3 regions of the Streptomyces tirandamycinicus genome follow, and region 1 is predicted to be linked to each of the others. Evidence: riboswitches for the same ligand, from Rfam matches in the RefSeq annotation. Region 1 holds a riboswitch; each other region holds the start of a gene.
What was found. Region 1 has a riboswitch for cyclic di-AMP ahead of DDW44_RS27290 (M23 family metallopeptidase). Riboswitches for the same ligand answer to the same signal wherever they lie in the genome.
Positions count from the first base shown of each region.

Region 2: another riboswitch for cyclic di-AMP. It lies ahead of DDW44_RS10460 (C40 family peptidase); the one in region 1 lies ahead of DDW44_RS27290 (M23 family metallopeptidase).
Region 3: another riboswitch for cyclic di-AMP. It lies ahead of DDW44_RS23405 (M23 family metallopeptidase); the one in region 1 lies ahead of DDW44_RS27290 (M23 family metallopeptidase).

Region 1 covers NZ_CP029188.1:6,252,490-6,254,745, forward strand. Annotated here, with positions in the region: gene DDW44_RS27285 (tyrosine-protein phosphatase) at 1-277, opposite strand, end outside; cyclic di-AMP (ydaO/yuaA leader) riboswitch at 899-1,056, shown strand; gene DDW44_RS27290 (M23 family metallopeptidase) at 1,059-2,069, shown strand.
Region 2 covers NZ_CP029188.1:2,375,548-2,377,803, reverse strand. Annotated here, with positions in the region: gene DDW44_RS10465 (ATP-binding protein) at 196-636, shown strand; gene DDW44_RS10460 (C40 family peptidase) at 845-1,321, opposite strand; cyclic di-AMP (ydaO/yuaA leader) riboswitch at 1,325-1,481, opposite strand; gene DDW44_RS10455 (hypothetical protein) at 1,846-2,154, opposite strand; gene DDW44_RS10450 (ATP-dependent Clp protease proteolytic subunit) at 2,162-2,256, opposite strand, start outside.
Region 3 covers NZ_CP029188.1:5,318,211-5,320,466, forward strand. Annotated here, with positions in the region: gene DDW44_RS23400 (M16 family metallopeptidase) at 1-476, shown strand, start outside; cyclic di-AMP (ydaO/yuaA leader) riboswitch at 718-881, shown strand; gene DDW44_RS23405 (M23 family metallopeptidase) at 895-1,668, shown strand; gene DDW44_RS23410 (GntR family transcriptional regulator) at 1,847-2,256, shown strand, end outside.

The DNA of each region.
Region 1 (2,256 bases):
GCGGGATATTGACGTTGCGCACCCCGGAGAGCTCCACATCCGGCCCCTCCAGCCTCTGGTCGGCGGAATTGCGGAAGTCGAAGATCGTGTGGAGCCCGAGCGAGGAGAGAAAGGCCGCGTCGGTGTCCGTCGCGTGCGCGAGATGGCCGCTGCGGAAGAGCCGCCCGTACCGAATGTGCCGTCCGTCGACGGTCGGCAGCCCGCCCACGTCCCGGAAGTTGCGCACGCCGGACAGCTCGGGTTCGGCCGACGGGGTCTGGGGCAGCTGCTGCGTCACGGGGGCTCCTCCGTGTCTGCGGTCGGCGCTGCTCGCCGACGATGGCGCGATGCCGACACTACGACATCGGTTCCTCAGGCAATTATTTCGCGCTCCGCGGGGACCTGGGCGCGCGGAGCTCCCCTGCCACCGGGGTCCCGCGGACCCCGGTGCGGCACGCCCCGGCCGGCGAGCGGACGGTGCGGTGGCGTCGGGTGTGGTGACGTCGGGTGCGGTGCGCGCGGACGTGCCGGTCCCGGCGACTCATCCGTGCGGGAACGGCATTCCGTCCGGGCGGGTATAAGTACTTTTCCGTGGGACACATGTCGTTAATCGCAATGCATCCGCAATATCCAGTGTGTCCGAGTTGGCCACTTTTGGGCAATCCGAACCCATTGAAATGGGTATGGCATTCGCCCGTGAGCTGAATCATATCCGTGACGTTCCGTGGGGGGCTCAACGGTTCAACTCCCTTGCCCGTATGGAAGTCGAAGCCCCGGAATCCACGGAGCGTGACCGGGAAATGTGCGCTGATATCCGGCAGATCGATTCAACGGGGAAATGACGGCTTGTTCCCGGCGGCCGGGCTCCTTTACGGTCACCGCAATCCGGTCGGAACGCCTCATCCTGCCGCCGTCCGGAATATCGCACCCACCCACACATGTGGCAGGAGCGGGGGACCCAGGTACCGCGCCGTTCCGTGATCCCGGACGGCTTGGGGTGAAGCCGTGTCCACGCGCGGCCGGGCGGCTCCAGCCCGAACCCGACAGCTCACCTCGCAGGCGGCGGAGAGGAAAGCGCCATGCCCGGTAAGGGGAAGCACCGCCGTCCGAGAACCAGCCCGTTCAGGCGCGGACTGGTCGCCGCCGGTACGGGCGGAGCCGTCATCGCGATCCCGTTCGTCGGTGCCGCGGGCGCGAACGCCGCCGGGCAGTCGGCGCCCGCCGGGCACGCCGCCCCGACCGTCCACAAGGCCGGCGCCCCGGCCGCCCCCAAGGCCGTCGCCCCCCAGGCGCCGCAGGCCGTCACGGCGGCCGGGCTCTACACCGTCGTGCCGGGTGACCACCTCTCGAAGATCGCCGCCGAGCAGCGCGTCACCGGCGGCTGGCAGCAGCTCTACGCCGACAACCGGGCCGCCGTCGGCGAGAACCCGTCGCTGATCCACCCGGGCCTGGAGCTGAGCCTGCACGGCAAGCAGGCGGCCCAGGACGCCCCGAAGCCGCAGGCGAAGAGCGAGCGCAAGGCCGGCGCACCCGCGAAGGCCGGTACCGGGACCGCGGCGCAGAAGCCCACCGCACCTGCCGCGCCCGCCGACCGCGCCTCCCGCACGGCCGACCGCACCGCGGCGGCCCCGGCGGCGGCCCCCGCCCAGGCGCCGGCTGCCGCTCCCGCCGCCGGGAGCGTCCCCTCGGGCTACTTCGCCCCGGTGGCCGGCGGCGTCAGCACCGCGTACAAGGCCGCCGGAGCCATGTGGTCCAGCGGCTACCACACCGGTGTCGACTTCATCGCCCCCACCGGCACGTCCGTGAAGGCCGTCGGCCCCGGCACGGTCGTCTCGGCCGGGTGGAGCGGCGCGTACGGCAACGAGGTCGTCATCAGGCACGACGACGGCACCTACTCGCAGTACGCCCACCTCTCCCAGCTGTCCGTCTCCTCCGGTGAGAGCGTCGAGGGCGGCCTGCAGATCGGCCTGTCCGGCTCGACCGGCAACTCCACCGGCCCGCACCTGCACTTCGAGATCCGCACCAGCCCCGGTTACGGATCGGACATCGACCCGCTGGCCTATCTGCGCCGCCACGGGGTCTCGATCTGACGCTGCGTCGGTACCTCGCGCCGCGTCATCCGTCCGCCGGCCCCGCGCAGGGGGCCGGCGGACGCCTTCGCGCGGGCCGTGCGCGGCAGCGGAGCAGTCCGCGCGGCTGCGGCTCCGGTGCACATGGTCCACGCTGGGTCGGGAGGTGACGTGGTGGTCCATGTCACGTGCCGTCAACCCCTCCCTA
Region 2 (2,256 bases), 3.9 Mb from region 1:
TCTGAGCCCAAATACGCTCTCGCGTCGCAGAGTTCACCGCTTTGAGGGACAGATATATGCATATCCCGGTGGATCCGCTCCCAAGGGGGCGGCAACAGTGGCAGTCTGGCGCGAAGCGCAGTCCGAGGCTGTTCCGGCATCCAATCCGCTGTGTGCCGCGCTCCGGCAGCCCCGGTGGGAAAGGGACAGCTCGCCATGGCAGACCATCAGGAAGCCTCCGTCACTCTGCCGAGCGATCCCGCCTCGGTATCCGCCGCGCGCAGATACGTCTCCGAGGTGCTCGCCGAGTGGGGACTGCCCGGGGAGGACGGCACCGCGGACACGGTTCGTCTCATCGTCTCCGAACTCGCCACCAACGCCGTCCAGCACACCTTCGGGCTGTCCCCGACCTTCACGGTCGACGTCCGCCTCGAGCGCGACGAGCGTCTGTGCGTCGGTGTGACGGACAGCCATCCGCGCCGGCCCCAGCGCCTGCCCGCGGCCGTGCAGCAGGACAACGGCCGCGGCATGGTGATCATCCGCTGGCTCACCGCGGAATGCGGCGGCAGGCTGTACGTCGATCCCACACCCGAGGGTGGCAAGACCGTCTGGATCGCCATGCCCTGGAGGGCGGCCGCCGCCGATCATCCGCGGTGAGGGTCCGGGCGCGCGGGGCGGGCCTGGCCCCGGGTGGCGGCTCCGGCCGGGCCCCGGGTGGCGCGGCCGTCCCGCTCCGGCCGCGCCGGACCGGCCGCGCCCACCGCCGAGTCGCCGCGCACGGGGGCGGTTCCGGCGCCCCCCGGCGGGGCGTGTCCGCCGCCCGGTGCACTCGTCGGCGCACGGGGCGGCGGACATGCCGGCTCGGCTAGCGCACCCGTCCGTAGCGGACGCTCTTGGACCAGATCTTGGTCAGCTTCACGACGGAACCGCTCTTGGGCGAGTGCCAGATCTTCCCCGCCCCGGCGTAGATGCCGACGTGGTAGACGTACCCACGCGAGTGGAAGAACACCAGGTCACCGCGCTCGCGCTGGGAGGCGGAGATATGGCGGGTGCGGTTGTACTGCTGCTGGGCCGTGCGGGGCAGCTTCTTGCCCGCCTTCTTGTAGGCGTAGAGCGTGAGCCCCGAGCAGTCGAAACGGTTCGGACCGGTGGCTCCGTACCCGTACGGGGCTCCCTTCTTCGACGCGGCGACCTTGAGAGCCTTCGTCGCGTGAGTCGAGGCGGCGTGCGCCTCAGGTGCGCCGCCCGGCACGATCAGTGAGCCGCCGACGGCGGCGATCGTGAGTGCCGAGACGGCACCCGTCCGGGACAGCAGGGACGGGAGATGTGTCTGCGCAGTCATGCGCAACCCTTCGTCAGCCGCCTGTGAAGGATGACCTGTCGGGTTCGGACCGGCGAAGACGCCCGGCCGCGTACGCGGCTTCACCCCAAGGACCCGCCACCGATCCGGCGGCCGGCCCGCACTGCTGGGTCCTCCACTCCTGCCGAAGCCCTCATGTCGACCAGGCATCCGGTGCGGCGGCAGGACTCGGCGTCCGCCCGGACCGCCCCGCCGCGGTGGCGGGGGCTTGTCGTCCCACGGATCTTGACCCATGAACTGCCCGATTTCCGACTCGAAACGACGGTTTGTGAGGCTCCTCACCACTGATCTGTTCGAGTGGACAGAGCCGTTCGGGGGACCCGGCGTCCCCGGGTGATGAGCCCCGTACCTGCGGCGGAGCCGGTCGTTGGGCCGTTCGGGCCACGCCGTCGCGCAACTCGCACGGGACCAAAGCCGAAGCCGCCGGTGGTCCGGATGGGCGACACCCGGTCGTACGCATCACGGGCGCACCGGAGGGCTCACGACAGGGGGTGCGCGGCGGCTCGTCAACTCGGTTCCTCCGGCGGCAGGGTGACCCGTGACGCTCTGCGCTCTCCGCCCAACACCCGCAGTGCGCGGGCCAATGTGGTGGCGTGCAGCTCGCTCTCACCGCGCGTGTGCATGACCGTCAGGGCGTCGCGGAGTGCGGTGGCGCCGGCGACCAGTGCCTGTGCGGCGCGCAGGGCGCCATACGTGTGCGTCCCGCGTGCCGGGTTGATCCTTCCCATTTGGTCGATCACTTCGAGGTAGCGGTCGATGAACTCGCTCTCGGCGTGCGTCAGGGCGGGCAGCGGCGGCAGCTCCGGTGGCAGCACCGTCCCCTCACCGGTCGCCGGCGGAAGTCGGGGCGGCCTTCCGGTTCTTGACGATGTGGTCGATCAGCCCGTACTCCCGTGCTCCCGCGGCGTCGAGCACCG
Region 3 (2,256 bases), 930 kb from region 1:
ACACCTACGGCGTACGGGCCTTCGGCCAGGTACTGCGCTCCGACGCCCCCGCGGCCCCGGGCGGAGCCGGCGGCGCCGCGATGCTCGCCATCAGCGGATCGGTCGACACCCCGCACACGGGCCCCGCGCTCGAGGACCTGTTCACGGTGCTGCGCACCCTCGCCGCTGAGGGCCTGACGGACGCGGAGCGCGATGTCGCGGTGCAGAACCTGGTGGGCGTGGCGCCGCTGAAGTACGAGACGGCCGCGTCCGTGGCCGGCACGCTGGCCGACCAGGTCGAGCAGGGTCTCCCGGACGACTACCAGGCCCAGTTGTACGCGCGGCTGGCCGGCACCGGCACGGTGGAGGCGACGGCCGCGGTGGTCAGCGCCTTCCCCGTGGACCGGCTGGTGACGGTCCTCGTCGGGGACGCGTCCGAGATCGAGGAGCCGGTGCGGGCGCTCGGGATCGGCGAAGTGACCGTTGTCACGGGCTGATTGACCGCACCTCCTCCGGGCAGGGGAAAGGGGGCCCCTCGGCTTCGCGCCGAGGGGCCCCCTTTCCCCTGCCCGGAACACCTCCCCGACCATCCGCCCGTATGTCCGGTTTGATGAGGAGGGTCGGTGTCTGCCCTGTGGCGTGCACTACAAATATCCGTGTCTGTTTGGTGATTGAACGAAGATCGGCTTAGCGTCTTCTGCGCTGTCCGCCAGTTGCACACGCCGCACCCGCGGCATCGGGCAGCCATCGCCGAGTCCCCGTCCGGCGCGAGCCTGGGGAGCCGGGGACCCATATGTCCCCTGGGGTGAATCGGGTGCCTTCGCCTTCGCGCGGAGGGGCTCGTAGGAGACCTTCCTGCTCCGAACCCGTCAGCTAACCCGGTAGGCGAGAAGGAAGGAAAGGATCAGCCACTTCATGGCGTTCACCCGTGCCACCGGGAAGCACCGTGGTCCGAGCCGCCTGTCGCGCAGGAGGGCGGGCGTCGCCTCCGTCGCGGCCATCGCCACCACCGGCGTCATCGGTACCCTCGCCTCCCCGGCCCTCGCCGCCGAGGCCGGCGGGCCCGCCCCCGTCGAGGACACCGGACTGACCCAGGCCGTCGCCGCCGACTCGCTCGCCGAGCAGATCGGCGCCCAGGCGGATGCCCAGCAGCAGGAGGCCGCCCTGGCCGCGGCCCAGGAGAAGGCCGAGGCCGAGGCCAAGCGCAAGGCCGAGCTCCGGGTGCAGGCCGCCCGCGACGCCGCGGAGCGCGCCGCCCGCGAGGCCGAGCGCAAGCGCCTGACGACCTACACGCTCCCGGTCGCAGGTTCCTATGTGAGCACCGCCTACCGCGCCGGAAGCGCCCTGTGGTCCTCCGGCAGCCACACCGGCGTCGACTTCCACGCCGCCTCCGGCACCGAGGTCGTCGCGGTCGGCATGGGCACCGTCGTGGAGGCCGGCTGGGGCGGCGCCTACGGCAACAACGTCGTGATCCGCATGCACGACGGCACGTACACCCAGTACGGCCATCTGTCCTCGATCAGCGTCTCGGTCGGCCAGCAGGTCGCCCCGGGCCAGCAGATCGGCCTCGCCGGATCGACCGGGAACTCCACCGGTCCCCACCTCCACTTCGAGGCCCGCACCGGACAGGACTACGGCTCGGACATCGATCCGATCGCGTACCTCCGCTCGCACGGCGTCCGCGTCTGACGCGTGCACCGTTTCGACCGAGGCCCCGGCTCCTCAGAGCCGGGGCTTTCGGCGTATTCCGGCCAAAAGATATCCATGGATTAGGATAGGCCTTCGGAAATTCCGGCCACCTGCCATAGAGTCACCGAAACAGACGTCGCTCGACGGGGTTTCGCGGCGATTAAAGCGGAGGTTCGGTATGCGCGTTCCCGCACGCTCGGTATGCACGGCGATCCGCGACGACATCGTCTCCGGTGTGTTCGAGCGCGGCAGCCGGCTCACCGAGGAGCAGCTGGCGCGCCGCTACGGCGTCTCGCGCGTCCCGGTCCGGGAGGCGCTGCGCACCCTGCAGTCGGAGGGGTTCGTCGTCACCCGCCGCCACGCCGGGGCGTGCGTGGCCGAGCCCACCGAGCAGGAGGCCGCCGACCTGCTGGAGATCCGGCTGCTGCTGGAGCCCCTCGGTGCCGCGCGGGCCGCCCAGCGGCGGACCGAGGCGCACCTCAAGGTGCTGCGCGGACTGGTCCGGCTCGGTCAGGACCGGGCACGGCGCGGCCAGGGCGAGGACCTGCGCTCGCTCGGTGCCTGGTTCCACGAGACGCTGGCCCAGGC